DNA from 4 places in the Bacillus sp. WC2507 genome. Region 2 is predicted to be linked to each of the others. Evidence: riboswitches for the same ligand, from Rfam matches in the RefSeq annotation. Region 2 holds a riboswitch; each other region holds the start of a gene.
The links. A riboswitch is a leader RNA that binds a small molecule or an ion and turns the genes downstream of it on or off. The one in region 2 is predicted to bind S-adenosylmethionine.
Positions count from the first base shown of each region.

Region 1 (4,257 bases), 700 kb from region 2:
TTCTGGTACAGGAAGCCATGCAAAGAATGATCCTGTTGGAATGTCTACATTCCAACCAATTGAGTGACAAGCTGAAATAAGAGCATTTCTGCGAGATTCGTAACTATTTACAAGATCTACGACGCAAGATTGTGAACTTAAAAGTGCTTCACGGGCAGCATCTTGAACTGCACCAAAAATACTAACATACATATGATCTTGTAATAAGTTAATTGTTTCAATGACACTTTCATTCCCTACGGCAAAAGCAATACGCCATCCAGCCATATTGAAAGTTTTCGATAAAGTGTAAATTTCAATTCCTGTATCTTTGGCACCGTCTGCTTGTAAGAAACTAACGGGCTTTTGACCATCAAACCCAATAGCACCGTAAGCAAAATCGTGAACAACTAATATATTATGTTTATTTGCAAAATGAATGGTCTCATCAAAGAAATCTTTTGATGCAGTAGCACCGGTAGGATTATTTGGATAGTTTAAAAACATTAATTTCGCACGCTCGGCAATAGAGTTATCAATTTTTGTATAATCTGGTAAAAAATTATTTTCTGCAATAAGCGGCATTGTTTCAAATTGTGCTTTTGCTAAAGCAACTCCTGATAAATAATCTGGATAGCCTGGATCTGGAACAAGAATAGTATCACCAGGGTTTGTAAAACAAACTGGTAACTCTACTAATCCAGCCTTTCCGCCAAACAAAATAGCAACTTCTGTTTTTGGATTTACTACTACATCATATTCACGTTGATAGAATGTTGCCACGGCTTCTTTTAAGCTTTCGTGTCCGCGAAATGGCGGATATTTATGATGAACGGTCTTTTCAGCAGCATTTTGTAAAGCTTTTACGATATGCTGCGGTGTTGGTTGATCTGGATTACCTTGACCTAGATTAATAACATCGTGACCAGCTGCAACGACTTTGTTAACTTTTGCAACAAGTGAAGCGAAAAATTGTGTTGGCAATGATGTTACTATCTCAGAAGGTTGAAATAATTTCATACTTTCCACCTCTTTTGAAAGTTGTTACAATTCTAGTGACAAATGATATAATCTTTCCAGTATTTTGTAAAGAAAAAATTATGAATGGGGCTGACAAAATGAAAGTCGCATGTATTCAAATGGATATTGTCTTTGGAGATGTAGAAAAAAATATTGAGAACGCTAAAAGTAAAATAAGCGAAGCGATGAAGGAAAGACCAGATGTTATCGTCTTACCAGAACTATGGACAACAGGATATGATTTAACAAGACTTTCTGAAATTGCAGATAGGGATGGATTGCAAACGAAAGAAAAGCTGAAAGAATGGTCGAAGCAATATGGTGTACATATTGTCGGTGGGTCTATAGCGAAGCAAGCAGAGCAAGGTGTTACAAATACAATGTATGTAGTAAACAAGGAAGGAGAACTAGTCAATGAATATAGTAAAGTTCATTTATTTCAGCTTATGGATGAACATAAATATTTAATCGCTGGAAATAGTACAGGTGAATTTAAGCTAGATGATGTTGAGTGCGCCGGCACAATTTGTTATGACATTCGTTTCCCAGAGTGGATGCGTGTTCATACTGCTAAAGGTGCAAAGGTTTTATTTGTTGTAGCAGAATGGCCATTAGTTCGTTTAGCACATTGGCGTTTGTTATTGCAAGCAAGAGCAGTCGAAAATCAGTGTTATGTTGTTGCATGTAATAGGGCAGGAAAGGATCCGAATAATGAGTTTGCCGGTCATTCTTTAATTGTCGATCCTTGGGGCGAAGTTGTTGTGGAAGCGAATGAAGAAGAATCAATTTTATTTGGAGAGCTTACATTCGAGAAAATTAAAGAAGTACGCAAAGGAATTCCGGTTTTTGCAGATCGTCGTCCAGAATTATACAAATAAAATGTTGACAAGTGATTTTTATTCTTGGTATAGTCTTCAACATAAAGTTAAAAATTCAAAAAATTATACAACTCTTATCAAGAGCAGGTGGAGGGATTTGGCCCGATGAAGCCCAGCAACCGACCGTAATACCATTGTGAAATGGGGCGTTTATTTACGCCAAAAGGCACGGTGCTAATTCCAGCAGAAAGTTTACTTTCTGGCAGATAAGAGGGGAGAAGATAAACTTCAAACCTCTTTCTTAGTGGAAAGAGGTTTTTCTGTGTTAGAAAAACCTCTGAATTTAAAAGGGGGAGAAGACGATGGGATATTATTCATTAACTGAAACAACAGCTATACAATATGCAAAAGAACACGGTTATTTTGAAAAGAAAGCAAATGTAGTTTGTCATGAAATTGGAGATGGAAATTTAAATTACGTGTTCAAATTAGATGATGGAGAGAAGTCTATTATATTAAAACAAGCATTGCCATATGCGAAAGTAGTTGGTGAGAGCTGGCCATTGTCTATAAAAAGAGCAACGATTGAAAGCAAGGCACTGCAAATCTTTGCGAAGTATGTACCAGATTATGTTCCGGTAGTGTACAGTCATGATGAAGAGTTAGCGGTAACAGTCATAGAAGACTTATCAAGGTTAACAATTACAAGAAGGGGATTGATAGGCGGAGAAGAGTACCCACTTTTATCTCAGCATATCGGTCGTTTTCTAGCACATGTTTTATTTTACACCTCAGATTTCGGTTTGCAGTCAGAAGAGAAAAGGGTACTAGAAGGTACATTTGTAAACCCAGACCTTTGTAAGATTACAGAAGATTTAGTGTTTACAGATCCGTTCGGTCATTACGATACGAATGATTATGAGCCGGAGTTACAACTAGCGGTTGATGAATTGTGGAGTGACAAAACTTTAAAGTTAAAAGTCGCGCAATATAAATATAAATTTTTAACGAGAAAAGAAGCGCTTATTCACGGTGATTTACATACTGGTAGTATTTTTTCATCACCTTCTGAAACGAAAGTGATTGATCCGGAATTTGCAACATATGGCCCATTTGGATTTGATCTTGGTCAATTTATTGCAAATCTATTATTAAATGCTCTATCTAGAGAAGAAGAACAGAGAAATTTGCTATTTTTCCATATAGAGAAGACGTGGAGTTATTTTGTAGAAACTTTTACGAGGTTATGGATTGGAGAAGGTGTAGAGGCATATACGAAAGAAAAGCAATGGCTACCAATTATTTTGCAAAATATTTTTACGGATGCTGTCGGATTTGCCGGATGTGAGCTTATCCGTAGAACAATTGGCTTAGCACATGTAGCTGATTTAGATGAAATAGCAAATAAAGAAGCGAGAATTCAAGCTAAGAAACAAGCGCTATCCTTAGGTAAAGAACTAATAAAATATGAATCTAAGAGTGCTGATATTCAACTGTTCCGAACATTATTTCAACAGACGGTTTCTGGAGGGATAAAAGCATGAGTACAATTGTTACTATTCCGAGGTCTGTCAGTTGGAAAGGGGATGCTATTGCAGTATTAAATCAAACAAAGTTGCCGCATAGCACAGAATATAAAACATTAACGACGATTGAAGAGGTATGGAAGAGTATTGTCATGTTAGAAGTGCGAGGAGCACCTGCAATTGGAATTGTAGCTGCATTTGGCTTGGCGCTTGCATCCAAAAAATATAACACTGTACATATGGAAGAATTTCAAAAGAAGTTTAATAGAGATTGTAATTATTTAGGAACATCACGTCCGACAGCAGTCAATTTATTTTGGGCAATCGATCGTATGAGAGAATCTATTCAAGATATTACTACAATAAAAGAAGCACAAAAAATATTAGAAGAAGAAGCGCTTCTCATTCAGCAAGAAGATGAAGCGGTATGCCGGAGTATTGGAGAACATGCATTAACATGCTTTAAAGACGGGAATAATATTTTAACAATTTGTAACGCTGGCAGTATTGCAACTGCTAGATATGGTACTGCATTAGCACCGTTTTATATTGGGAAAGAAAAAGGTGTACATTTACATGCGTATGCGTGTGAAACGAGACCTGTTTTACAAGGCGGACGTTTAACGACCTGGGAATTAAAACAGGCAGATATTGATGTAACACTTATTACAGATAATACGGCAGCGCATGCTATTCAAACGAAAGAAATAAACGCGATTATTGTAGGGGCGGACCGAATTGTTGCAAATGGAGATACAGCAAATAAAATCGGAACAATGAATTTAGCGATATTAGCAAAGTATTTCGATATCCCGTTCTACGTTGCAGCTCCGTTATCTACGTTTGATATTACGAAACAAACAGGTGCAGAAATTGTTATTGAAGAAAGAGATGAAACAGAAGTTACGAAAATT
Region 1 is NZ_JBQXPN010000001.1:1,660,166-1,664,422, forward strand. Features, by position in the region: gene ACUN28_RS08980 (pyridoxal phosphate-dependent aminotransferase) at 1-999, opposite strand, end outside; gene ACUN28_RS08985 (carbon-nitrogen family hydrolase) at 1,014-1,877, shown strand; SAM riboswitch class I at 1,949-2,090, shown strand; gene mtnK (S-methyl-5-thioribose kinase) at 2,180-3,361, shown strand; gene mtnA (S-methyl-5-thioribose-1-phosphate isomerase) at 3,358-4,257, shown strand, end outside.
Region 1: it holds a riboswitch for S-adenosylmethionine, as region 2 does, so the genes downstream of both, mtnK (S-methyl-5-thioribose kinase) here and metK (methionine adenosyltransferase) in region 2, are expected to answer to the same signal.

Region 2 (4,257 bases):
AAGCCGCATTGGGTTTTGTCGGTGAGTACGCGGAACTTTACGGTTACACGACACTTATTCATATGAGTAAAAGGATGATTCCAAAAGAAAGTTTGCACTTAAGCGATTGGACCGCCTAAGTTAATAATATCTTCAGAAACGCTGTCGAACTTTTTGAAGTTAGCTTTGAATTCATTTGCAAGCTCGATTGCTTTCGCTTTGTAAGCAGCTTTATCAGCCCAAGTTTGTTCAGGCATTAACACTTCGTCTGGTACACCTGGTACGTGAAGTGGAACTTCAAGACCGAAGATGTTATGTGTAGCTGTTTCAGTTTTCGCAAGTTCACCGCTTAATGCAGCTTGAATCATTGCACGAGTGTAACCTAAGTTCATACGTTTACCAACGCCGTATTCGCCACCAGTCCAGCCAGTGTTTACTAAGAATACTTTCGCATCGTGTTTCTCGATTTTTTCACCAAGCATTTCAGCATAGCGAGATGCATCAAGTGGTAAGAATGGTGAACCGAAGCAAGTTGAGAATGTTGCTTGCGGAGATGTAACACCACGCTCTGTTCCTGCTAGTTTACTAGTGTAGCCACTTAAGAAATGGTACATAGCTTGTTCTTTTGATAACTTACTGATTGGAGGCAATACGCCAGATGCATCAGCAGTTAAGAAAATGATTGTATTTGGGTGTCCAGCAACACTTGGCAGTACGATATTGTCGATCGCATGCATAGGGTATGCAGCACGAGTATTTTCTGTTAAAGTAGTATCGTTATAGTCTGCAATACGCGTTTGGTTATTAATGATAACGTTTTCTAAAACAGATCCAAATTTGATTGCATCGAAAATTTGTGGTTCTTTCTCGTGAGAAAGGTTTACACATTTTGCGTAGCAACCGCCTTCAATATTGAATACGCCGTTATCAGACCAACCATGCTCATCATCACCAATTAATTTACGGTTTGGATCAGCAGATAATGTTGTTTTACCTGTTCCAGATAAACCGAAGAATAGTGCTACGTCACCTTCTTCACCTACGTTTGCAGAGCAATGCATAGAAAGAATATCTTGTTCAGGTAGTAAGAAGTTCATAATAGAGAAGATTGATTTTTTCATTTCTCCAGCGTATTCTGTACCACCAATTAGTACGATACGTTTTTCGAATGAAACCATAATGAATGCTTCAGAGTTTGTACCGTCAACAGCTGGATCAGCTTTGAAATTCGGCGCAGAAACAATTGTGAACTCTGATTCATGAGTTGTTAATTCTTCTTCAGTTGGACGAATGAATAATTGATGTACAAATAAATTGTGCCATGCATATTCGTTAATAACTTGAATTGGTAGGCGGTAATTGCGGTCAGCGCCTGCAAATCCATTGAAGACGAATAACTCTTCTTTTTCTTTTAAGTATTCTAAAACTTTAGTATATAATTTATTAAAATGTTCTTCAGAAATCGGTTGATTCACAGCTCCCCAAGCAATTTTGTCAGCAACCGATGCTTCTTTCACAATAAATTTATCTTTAGGAGAACGTCCTGTATATTTTCCTGTTGAAGCAGAAACCGCACCAGTAGAAGTTAATTTCCCTTCATTTCGCATTAATACTTTTTCCACTAATTGCGGAACACTTAGTTGAATCTGTGCATTGCTTCCGTTCAATAATTCGTGTAAACCAATTTGGACATTCACAGTACTCATATTTATATACCATCCTTTTCATTTAATGAAATATTTCTCGTAATCCCCAACAAGAGTATAACACAATTATATAAATAATGTATACTATTTATTTCTATTTGTTTGTGTGAATACATTATTTCCTTATTAATAATTCACTTTAGGCGCATTGAGAAAAACTTTCAGGAAAATGTGAATATTAATTGACAAATGAATATCATTTCTTTAGTATAGGTTGGGACGGATACTCTCTTATCCCGAGCTGGCGGAGGGACAGGCCCGATGAAGCCCAGCAACCTCATTTGTAGTGGTAAATACAGGTGAATAGGTGCTAAAACCTGTGCGAGGCTAATGGTCTCGAACGATAAGAGCAAAGGGCAAAAAGCAGTATGCAAGTAGCAAATTAAACCTTTCCTCTATGTAAAGTAGGAAAGGTTTTTCTGTATGCTTGTGGGAGAATAAATGTATGTCGCAGTTTGTGGCAAATTAAGGATGAGTTCCGTACAATATATACAATTACTGTAGGGAGGTTTACCACATGACAAAAAAACGTCATCTGTTCACATCTGAGTCTGTAACTGAAGGACATCCAGATAAAATTTGTGACCAAATTTCTGATTCAATTTTAGATGCGATCTTATCAAAAGACGCAAATGCACGTGTAGCTTGTGAAACAACTGTAACAACTGGTTTAGTATTGGTAGCGGGGGAAATTACGACTTCTACTTACGTAGATATTCCAAAAATCGTTCGTGAAACAATTCAAGGCATTGGTTACACACGCGCAAAATACGGATTCGATGCAGAAACTTGTGCAGTTTTAACATCTATCGATGAGCAATCTGCTGACATCGCTATGGGTGTTGACCAAGCGCTAGAAGCACGCGAAGGTCAAATGACTGACGCTGAGATTGAGGCAATTGGTGCAGGAGACCAAGGTTTAATGTTTGGTTTCGCATGTAATGAGACACAAGAATTAATGCCACTTCCAATCTCGCTTGCTCACAAATTAGCTCGTCGTTTAACTGAAGTACGTAAAGATGACACATTATCATACTTACGTCCGGATGGAAAAACGCAAGTTACAGTTGAGTATGATGAAAATGGTAAACCTGTACGTGTAGATACAATTGTAATTTCTACACAGCATCATCCAGATGTTACATGGGAAGAAATCGATCGCGATTTAAAAGAGCATGTAATTAAGGCTGTAGTTCCAGCGGAATTAATGGATGGAGAAACGAAATTCTTCATTAACCCAACTGGCCGCTTCGTAATTGGTGGACCACAAGGTGATGCTGGTTTAACAGGACGTAAAATCATCGTTGATACTTACGGTGGATACGCTCGCCACGGTGGCGGTGCATTCTCTGGTAAAGATGCAACAAAAGTTGACCGCTCTGCAGCATATGCAGCTCGTTATGTTGCGAAAAATATCATAGCAGCTGGTCTTGCTGATAAAGCAGAAGTACAACTTGCATACGCAATCGGTGTAGCACAACCAGTATCAATTTCAGTTGATACATTTGGCACTGGTAAAGTATCTGAAGACGTATTAGTAGAACTAGTTCGTAACAACTTCGATCTTCGCCCAGCTGGTATTATTAAAATGCTAGACTTACGTCGCCCAATTTACAAACAAACAGCAGCGTACGGCCACTTCGGACGTACTGATGTAGATCTATCATGGGAACGTACAGACAAAGCTGCAACTTTAAAAGAGCAAGCTGGTCTATAATATATGAAAAAAAGCTTTGCGCGGTGAGCGCAAAGCTTTTTTTATTGCGCTTTACTTACAATTTGAATGCATGAGCCACAATACACTTCGCCGTCTAGCTCAATATACTTTTTCATATTCGTCATACCACTGGCCGGAAAGGGCATATGAATCCATGCTTTTTCATACGTTTGTATTTCTTTTTCACATGATTTACAAAGTATTTGTTTCTTACGGAACATAGATGATCACCCTTTCAGTTGACGTGCTTTACCAGCGCAAAAGGCACTGCTTAGTAAAAATAGTGTCGCGAATATAATGCTTACTAATGTAGCGTATGGGATTGCGCCTTTTAAGGAAAAGCCAACAGTAATGGAAGCGACGAATAAGAGGATGAATGTTGTTGTTAGTTTTTTATAAAGTTCCATAGTATTAGACCTCCGGCTTATTTTGTAGTGCAAGTTATAAAATTGAATTCTATTATGTAGAAAATATAGAGAGTAGTTAAAGATGTGAAGTCTAGGAAATGGTTTTTCATTTTCCTTTTTGTGGGTTAGTATACTTATATTGTATCATGATGCATCGTTGGCTTCATACATAATTGTGCAAAGATATATATGATAAAATGAAGAAAAGCCTTTAAGAAAGGAAAGATGAAAAATGAGCGTAACCGAACATAAAAAACAAGCACCAAAAGAAGTGCGTTGTAAGATCGTAACAATTTCCGATACACGTACGGAAGAGACAGATAAGAGCGGACAATTATTACATGAATTGTTAAAAGAAGCAGGACATAAAGTGACTTCTTATGAAATTGTAAAAGATGATAAAGAGAGTATTCAGCAAGCAGTGTTAGCTGGTTATCATAAGGAAGAC
Region 2 is NZ_JBQXPN010000001.1:961,876-966,132, forward strand. Features, by position in the region: gene pckA (phosphoenolpyruvate carboxykinase (ATP)) at 99-1,685, opposite strand; SAM riboswitch class I at 1,914-2,035, shown strand; gene metK (methionine adenosyltransferase) at 2,203-3,402, shown strand; gene ACUN28_RS05190 (hypothetical protein) at 3,444-3,623, opposite strand; gene ACUN28_RS05195 (hypothetical protein) at 3,630-3,809, opposite strand; gene ACUN28_RS05200 (MogA/MoaB family molybdenum cofactor biosynthesis protein) at 4,042-4,257, shown strand, end outside.

Region 3 (4,257 bases), 2.8 Mb from region 2:
AATAAACTTAGAGAGGAAAATTCATATTTAGAAAGGATTTATTCATGAGCACTATAGAAAAGATTCAAACTTTTATTATTCTTTTTGCTGTTACATGCGGCATCATACTTGGACAATTTAATGTCATACATATGTATTCAGACAAATTTATTGTTCCCTTCTTATTTTTCATGCTATATGGATTATTCCTCAGCATCCCTTTAAAAGAAATAAAAAATGGATTTCGTAATTTAAAATTTGCTGGAACGAGCCTTACTATTAATTTTGTATGGACACCTCTCCTCGCTTGGGGATTAGGAGCACTATTTCTTTCCGATCATCCAGCACTTTGGGTTGGATTTATTATGTTAATGGTTACTCCATGTACAGATTGGTACTTAATCTTTACTGAAATAGCGAAAGGTAATGTAGCACTTTCTACAGCGATTTTACCGGTAAATTTAATTTTGCAAGTACTACTCCTTCCCATTTATTTATTTTTATTTGCTGGTGTTATGAAGACTGTAGCAGTTTCTGTTTTAGTAGAAAGTATTGTTATCGTAATCGTCTTACCATTTTTACTTGCACACGCTACAAAATTCATTATGAATAAAATGAAAAAAGCTGAAACACTCGAGAATAAACTCATTCCGTTTTTCAGCTCTGCCCAAATTGTATTTTTAAGTTTAGCAATAGTAGCGATGTTTGCATCACAAGGAAAATATTTACTACAAAATATGAAAGTCGTTTTATTATTACTCATTCCTGTTCTATTGTTCTTCATCATTAATTTTGTACTCGGACAATTTATCGGACGCATGATGCGTTTATCTTATAAAGATACAGTAAGTCTAAACTTAACAACTTTAGCAAGAAACTCACCTGTTGCACTCGCTATTGCTGTGACCGCTTTTCCAGACGAACCTCTTATCGCTCTCGCGTTAGTTATTGGACCGTTGATTGAACTGCCAGTACTTGCTTGTGTTTCACAAGTGTTGTTGCTTATTAAGAGAAAACAACAATATACATAATAAAAAACGTCCTGTTATGGGACGTTTTTTGTTTTTGAAAAATTTCATACAACACTTATTTCTTATTTATCATCACAAACGAAATAACTGAAACTAAAAACGTAATAATACCAATTATAATAAATAGAATAGAAGCTGAAATTGACTCTAATGAATACCCTGTTATTGCAATTCCAACTGGAGTTGATACCAATAATAATGAATTTAAAAAACCAAAAAATCTCCCTTGCACTTCATTTGGAATTAATTTTCTATACAGTACTCCAAAATATACATTACTCACTCCAAATGCAATTCCTGATAAAAAATAATAAACTGAAAATAATACCGGATTTAACGTCGTACCCATTGCAGCATTAAAAATCCCCATAATAGCAGTACATATAAAAGCAGTCGTAATCGTTTTATATGTACGAATCTTTTTAGTAATAAATGCTCCTATTAAAATCCCTATCGGTGATGCCGCAAAAACTATACTATACCATCCCGTAGAAAGGTCCATTTCTCTAACAACTATTACTTGTAGTGAAAGCATACACGCCGCTCCAAGTAAATTAATAACCACAGCGCTCATAAGCAATGTTTTCAATGATTGATTACTATTAAATATGGAGAAGCCCTCTTTAAAGTCTTCGTAAAAAGGCTTTTTCTTTTCTATTTTCAACTCACGTGGAAATTTGATGTTCATTAAAATTAAAAAAGATATAAAGAATGTGAGTGAATCTAATACAAATACTCCATGAAAACTAAAAATACTAATTAAAAAACTCGCCATTAAAGGAATGGCAACCGATATGATTTGTATTGATATTTGCCTCAGTGTAATCGCCTGTTGAACATGCTTTTCTTCCACATATGTTACTAATGCTGCATTTGAAGCTGGTGTAAATAAGGCACTCCCCATCGAACGTATAATAAGTAAAAGTAGTAACGGAATGTATAGCATTTTATTGTAAAATGCTATAACTGCAATTAAAATCATAACGATACATCTCATAACATCCGCAATTATCATAAGCTTTCTTCGCGACATTCGATCTGCTAACGTTCCTGTTACAGGTGCAAACAGAATTGCCGTCGTTGCTATTGCAATGTTTACCCCAGAAACAAGTATTGGAGAATTCGTTAATTTCATTACCCATAACGGTAAAACGAGCGTAACCATTGAATTGCCTATCAAAGAAATACAACTTGCTAAGAAAAAATACGAAAAAACTTTATTGCTCCAAATACTATCACTAGTGCTATCCTCTTTTAAACTTCCAACTTGATTATTCACTACGCCCTCCGGTTTCTTCTTCTATATTTTCTTTAATTCTTTCGCTTCTGTATCACCACCTTTCTAATTCTCCATTTATATGACAAAAAACCTTCTTCAAAATAAGAAGAAGGTTTACTTATACCCATTTTCTTATCTATTAGGACTTTTAGACCCTACAGGATTTAGCACCTTTATTTAACATTAGGTTGCTGAGGCTTCGAAGGGCCAGTCCCTCCACCTCTCTTAATAAGAAGTTTCTTATTTAATTATCTAAATTCATTATATTTTACATCAAAATAATTTCAATATGTTTTTCTATACAGTTAAAAGAAGATGACATCTATCATCCTCTTTTAACAATTTTGTCGTTACGTTAATAAAGCCTTTCTAATTAAAAATTAAAGGAAACGTAAATATAACGAAAGCTGCCCAAAGTCCGTAGATTGGCAAATACTTCGTGACGGCATCTTGGATAGCTCTCGGTCCTGATTTGTTTTGTAGAAAACGCATATAGGAAAACATAATCCAAATGAGATTTGCCCAAATCAGTATGTTTACGCCTAAAACAGCAAGTCTATTAGGTGTAATACCGTAAGAAGAAAGTCTGAATACGATAGCTGATAATGCCACAGTGTCAATAATAAGCGCCAAAACAATTAGGGCACAATTTATATAATCTGAAATGTTCTTTTTCTCGTCTGAGTCACTCTCAACGATAGAAAATATAGTAACAGCCAATACACCAAGGAGTATTCCGTTGAAGGCCATTAGGAAATTGCGGTCCAAGAACGGATTTTTCCCAACCCATATAACCGTTATAAGATAGATCAACAATGTGATCAGGACGAGCGGACTAAAAATTTTAGATATGTATGGTGTAATATTTTTAGCAAGTTTAAGATTCATTGATACTAAATATGCAGCCACTACAGCGAGAGCGGCAGCTCCAAATAAAACAACATTACTAAAATAGAATTCTCCTATATCCAAGTCAACAAAGCTAAATAATCGCATAGTGAATACTGCTAGTATCATTCCACTCACTGCCATGCTCGCGTAGAGAAGACAATATTCTAAATTAAATTTAATATAAGCTAATCTTGTACTGCCTTTTGAATATTCATTTCCCGTAAACGCAAGTCCTACTAAGACCCATAACAATATAGGAAGATGTAAATACGCAAGGATACTGCTGTCTTTATAATTTAATGGCAACATATTAAGATACAACCCGGCAATTAAGAACAACGCTGCAAGGAAATAAATAATACTTTTTTTCGGCGTATTATTGTAAATAAAATAAGCAGCAATAAAAGGAATTACACCAAAAGCTAGGTTAATTGGAGCGATTGCTTCCTGCTCGACAAAGTGGAAAATGATTCTGGTACTTAGCCCAGCTAGAATAGCTAGCATGCCCATGAATAAGAAACCTTTTTGAAACAACGATTTTTTTTCTTTATTTGCCGTCTCCTTGAAATGCAACCTTTCATACCAAGCACCTAGAACCTGAGAATCAGGGTTTTGGGCCCATGCTTGTGAGAATGACTTTTTAAAAGATTTCGGATCTTTTCTATACATTCTCTCCAACTCATGAGGGTTATCCATATTTTCAATAATCACATTGTTAATGTCCATATTTATACCTCCTCTAATTTTAAAAATAACGTTGTTACCTTTTCTATAAAAAGCACCACACTTATTTACTCTGTTTTTGATTTTAATATAAATTTTATCGTTTTACAATAAAATTTTATTATTTTAGATAATATTTTTATTGCATATTTTCACATACATCAGTATAAAATACTTTCAGTTGTGCTCTTAATTGCTTATTTTTCCTTTATATAAAAGAAATGATAAAGATACTATAAACATCCTATTTAATACTATCTTTTCAAATATTTTTTATTGTTAGCACACAAAATCCTGTAATTACAAAATAAAAAAGCATGACATAAAGTTGTCATGCTCTCTCTTTTCTATCCA
Region 3 is NZ_JBQXPN010000001.1:3,804,383-3,808,639, forward strand. Features, by position in the region: gene ACUN28_RS20125 (arsenic resistance protein) at 45-1,010, shown strand; gene ACUN28_RS20130 (MFS transporter) at 1,066-2,289, opposite strand; SAM riboswitch class I at 2,419-2,524, opposite strand; gene ACUN28_RS20135 (DUF4153 domain-containing protein) at 2,659-3,906, opposite strand.
Region 3: it holds a riboswitch for S-adenosylmethionine, as region 2 does, so the genes downstream of both, ACUN28_RS20130 (MFS transporter) here and metK (methionine adenosyltransferase) in region 2, are expected to answer to the same signal.

Region 4 (4,257 bases), 3.7 Mb from region 2:
TCATCAATAGATGTTCCTTCAGATTATATAGAGATAATTCAACATTGTACAGATGCAGAGATTAATGTAAATAATGAAATATATATCCGTATTTGGAGTCCAGCGGGTTGTATAGAGATGAATGAAGCTCATAATATCCAAAAATATATACCTAACTCACTTGCAATTGGTGATGATGAAGGTGGGAAAGTGCTATTATATGCAAATGGAAAAGAAGGATTTGGATTATATATGGTGGATTTTGGAGATTTAGATATCGAAGAAGCAATTAAAATATCACCTTCTTTGAAACTGTTATTAATAGATGGCGTAGGTGTAGAAAAGTTATTGTTATAATTTTAGGGACATATGAAAACCACTGTATTTTGAAAAGATATGGGCCTTATGCAGCAATATTATGGTTGGCTAATAATGCGAAAGAGCATTCTAATGTGTTTAATAAATTGTATTTAAATTTATTTGTAGAAAGAAACAGTAAATACGTTTGGGTATGGATATTGTCTACAAGTTTTGTGTCTGCACTCATGCATGAGCCTAGTGTATTGAATTTCGCATTCTATTTATATATGCTTTACTTTTCTTAAGATACGGTCTTTTTTCGGCTATATTAGCTCATAGTTCATATAATTTGTTTTCAGGAATTATATATGGAGTAAATGTTTCAACGGAACAATCAAAGGTTAATACAACAAGCGTTATACAATATACGCATGGAGAGCCGTGGGGCTGACGTAATATTGAAGTATAAAGAGTTATTAGATCAAAGTGAAGAAAAAGTAATTATTAGGTATTATATAGATGAAACGCTCAAATGAGCGTTTTTTTATTTTTATAATCAGATGATTTATTTTCATATGTACCGCAGTAAAAACTTATTCCTGACTAAAAAAAGACACCCTATGGTGCCTCCACCGGAATGGTATTTGTATTAACTACAACCACGTCTACCAAGAGAATTAGGTTGAAGGACATCTCGATTCTAATGTTTTATTCATTAAATATCTCCGGCTTCTCCACTCTAAATGATTTCACCTCACCACATTCTAAACAAAATGTAGTTAAGAGTTTGCAACGTTTCCCTACTGAAAAGAGCCTACTAGAATCATCTTCACAAACATATGCATGATAAGCAGATCCAACTCTTCCTTCTTTAAATGTAGTAGAACCACAATTCTCACATCGTTTATTTTTCATGCTACTAACACCTCTTTTGCTGTGTTTTTAAGATAGAAGTAAAGCAACTTGGTTATACATGATGTTTTCGACATAAGACACCATAGCCCTTTATATATTCGCAAGTAAAGCAACATAATACCCTTATAAATCTCTATAACAATATGGTTTTTCATATATCATTTAATGTATATCGGAAAAATAAGTATTAAAATATTGATTTTTATTATTCTGATGATTATAATAAATGAAAATCACACAAACAATTCTTATGTTGAGAAGTGGAGGGACGGGCCCTATGAAACTTCGGCAACCTCGTTTTAGACGAAAGGTGCCAAATCCTGCAGGTGAAGAAACACCTGAAAGATAAGAGCGGTTCCCTTAGTCAAGAAGGCTACTCTTATTTCGATAAGAGTAGCCTTTTTTTATGGCTAAGGGATAAAGGGGGAATAGGTAGTGGAGTACGGTTTTTGGTTACCGATTTTTGGGGGATGGCTTCGAAATGTAGATGATGAATCTATGCCGCCTACGTTTGAGTATGCAAAACAAGCAGCGCAAGAGGCAGAACAATTAGGTTTTTCAACAACACTTATTGCAGAATTAAATTTAAATGATATAAAAGGTGTTTCAGCACCAAGTTTAGAAGCGTGGACAACTGCGGCAGCACTTGCAGCAGTGACGGATAGATTAGAGATTATGACAGCTGTAAGACCTGGCTTCCATAATCCAGCAGTTACAGCGAAAATGGCAGCAAATATCGATCAATTAAGTAATGGCCGTTTTACATTGAATGTAGTTTCGGCATGGTGGGAAGAAGAAGCCAGACAGTACGGCGGAGTATTTACTGCACATGATGAAAGATATGATCGCACAGAGGAATTTGTAACAGTTTTGAAGGAGCTTTGGAAAGAAGAAGAGTTTTCTTATAAAGGGAACTTTTATGAGCTTCATCATACGCATTTAAGTCCAAAACCTGTTCAGAAACAAGGAATTAAGCTTTATGCAGGTGGTGAGAGTGAGCGAGGAAAAGAGGTCATTGTAAATCACGCGGATGCATATGTAATGCACGGGGGAACAGTGGAAGAAGTATCTGTGAAAATAGAAGATATGAAGAATCGTAGAAAGAAAGTTACAGAGGAGCCATTGCAGTCATTCGGGCTTGCGGCTTACGTCATTTGTCGTGATACAGAAGAAGAGGCATTAGAAGAATGGAGACGCATAACGGATGTGAAAGACGATGCGTTAGGTTATGCGGGTTACCAAGACTTTATTAGTAAATCGCATTTGGAACAGCAAGTGAAGCTCAATGATTATTCCGTATCTAATCGCGGGTTACGTCCTAATTTAATCGGAACACCAGAACAAATTGCAGAAAGGATACTTGCTTTTGAAAAAGTGGGTGTTACGTTATTACTTTTACAATTTTCACCGCAGCTTGAAGAGATGAAACGATTTTCTGAAAAAGTGATGCCATTAGTTGAAGCAAAAAGAAAGGAATTGATTACAAATGAGTAAAATTTACATATTACATGAGAATAAGGAATGGACGGATCATTTAGTGAAAAGGTTGGAAGAACTGGAGTTACCGTATGAGGAATGGCTTTTAAATGAAGGAACACTTTCATTAGAACAAGAACCTCCCAAAGGTGTTTTTTATAGCCGCATGAGTGCTTCTTCACATACGAGAGGGCATCGATATGCACCTGAGTTGACTGAAGGTGTTCTTGCTTGGCTAGAGGGACACGGACGAACAGTATTTAACGGATCTCGTGCATTACGCCTTGAAGTAAGTAAATTGAATCAATATGCAGCATTAAGAAAATTTGGGATACAAGTGCCGAAAACAATTGGTGCTGTTGGCCGTGATCATATAGTAAAAGCAGCAAAGGAGTTAGGGGAAGTACCGTTCATTACAAAGCATAACCGTGCAGGTAAAGGCCTTGGTGTTCAACTCTTTCATTCCATTGATGCTTTAGAACAATATTTGGATGGTCCGGCATTTGAAGAACCCATTGATGGAATTACTTTAATCCAGCAATATATTGAAGCACCCGAATCATATATTACACGTTGTGAGTTTGTAGGGGGCCAGTTTGTATATGCGGTTAAAGTAGATACATCAGAAGGATTTGAACTTTGTCCAGCAGATGCATGTTCGATTCAAGATGCTTTTTGCCCAGTAGGAGAAGAGGGTAAGAAAGAGACGTCAACAAAATTTGAAATTATATCAGACTTCCAAGAGCCAATTATTGAACAATACAAAGAGTTTTTGAAAGAAAATGAGATTACCGTTGCTGGTATTGAATTTATTCGCAGTGCGGATGGAACAATTTATACGTATGATATTAATACAAATACAAACTATAATTCTGACGCAGAGTCTGTAGCGAATCAATTTGGTATGCTTGAACTTGCTACATTCCTTGGAAGAGAATTAGAAAAACAAGTAGAGTCAGTTAAATAATGTTGATTAAAAAATAAGGTTCTGGTGCAAATATAGGAAAAAAGAAGAGATAGCAGATTTTATAGGTGAAAGGTCATTCGGTAGAGGAGCAGTAGTTGGTGACAAAACACTTGTTGATGCACTTGCTCCATGTGTAGACTCTTGGTTAGCTAGCGCTTCAAACGAAGAAGACATGAAAACTGCCTTTGAAAAAGGAGCAGAAGCAGCGGTCAAAGGCGCAGAGTATACGAAAGAAATCGTAGCTCGCATGGGCCGCGCCGGTACAGTTGGTGAAAGAAGTTTAGGCTATCCAGATGCAGGTGCGCATGCACTTGGAGTTATCTTTACGGAGATTGCGGGTAGTTTGAAGTAGGAATTGGAAAGTCCCCTCTGCCTTAAGGTGGAGGGGATCTTTATTGATAACCATCATTCTTCCAGTGAAAACTTTTATTTGTTAGCCAATCTAGAAGCAGCCTCTTCAACTTCTTTATAGGCATTTTGTAATACTTCATTTGGATCTAGTACTGCTGTTCCTTGTGCACGAACGATTTGATAATCTTCAATACCAAGGAAATTAAACATTGCTTTTAAATATTTATGAGAGTATTCCACTTCTGTATACCAATCATCATTTGTATAGA
Region 4 is NZ_JBQXPN010000001.1:4,635,268-4,639,524, reverse strand. Features, by position in the region: gene ACUN28_RS24490 (SMI1/KNR4 family protein) at 1-336, shown strand, start outside; gene ACUN28_RS24485 (hypothetical protein) at 988-1,194, opposite strand; SAM riboswitch class I at 1,440-1,546, shown strand; gene ACUN28_RS24480 (LLM class flavin-dependent oxidoreductase) at 1,630-2,688, shown strand; gene ACUN28_RS24475 (ATP-grasp domain-containing protein) at 2,681-3,637, shown strand; partial or broken gene ACUN28_RS24470 (DAK2 domain-containing protein) at 3,699-3,989, shown strand; gene ACUN28_RS24465 (FMN-dependent NADH-azoreductase) at 4,064-4,257, opposite strand, start outside.
Region 4: it holds a riboswitch for S-adenosylmethionine, as region 2 does, so the genes downstream of both, ACUN28_RS24480 (LLM class flavin-dependent oxidoreductase) here and metK (methionine adenosyltransferase) in region 2, are expected to answer to the same signal.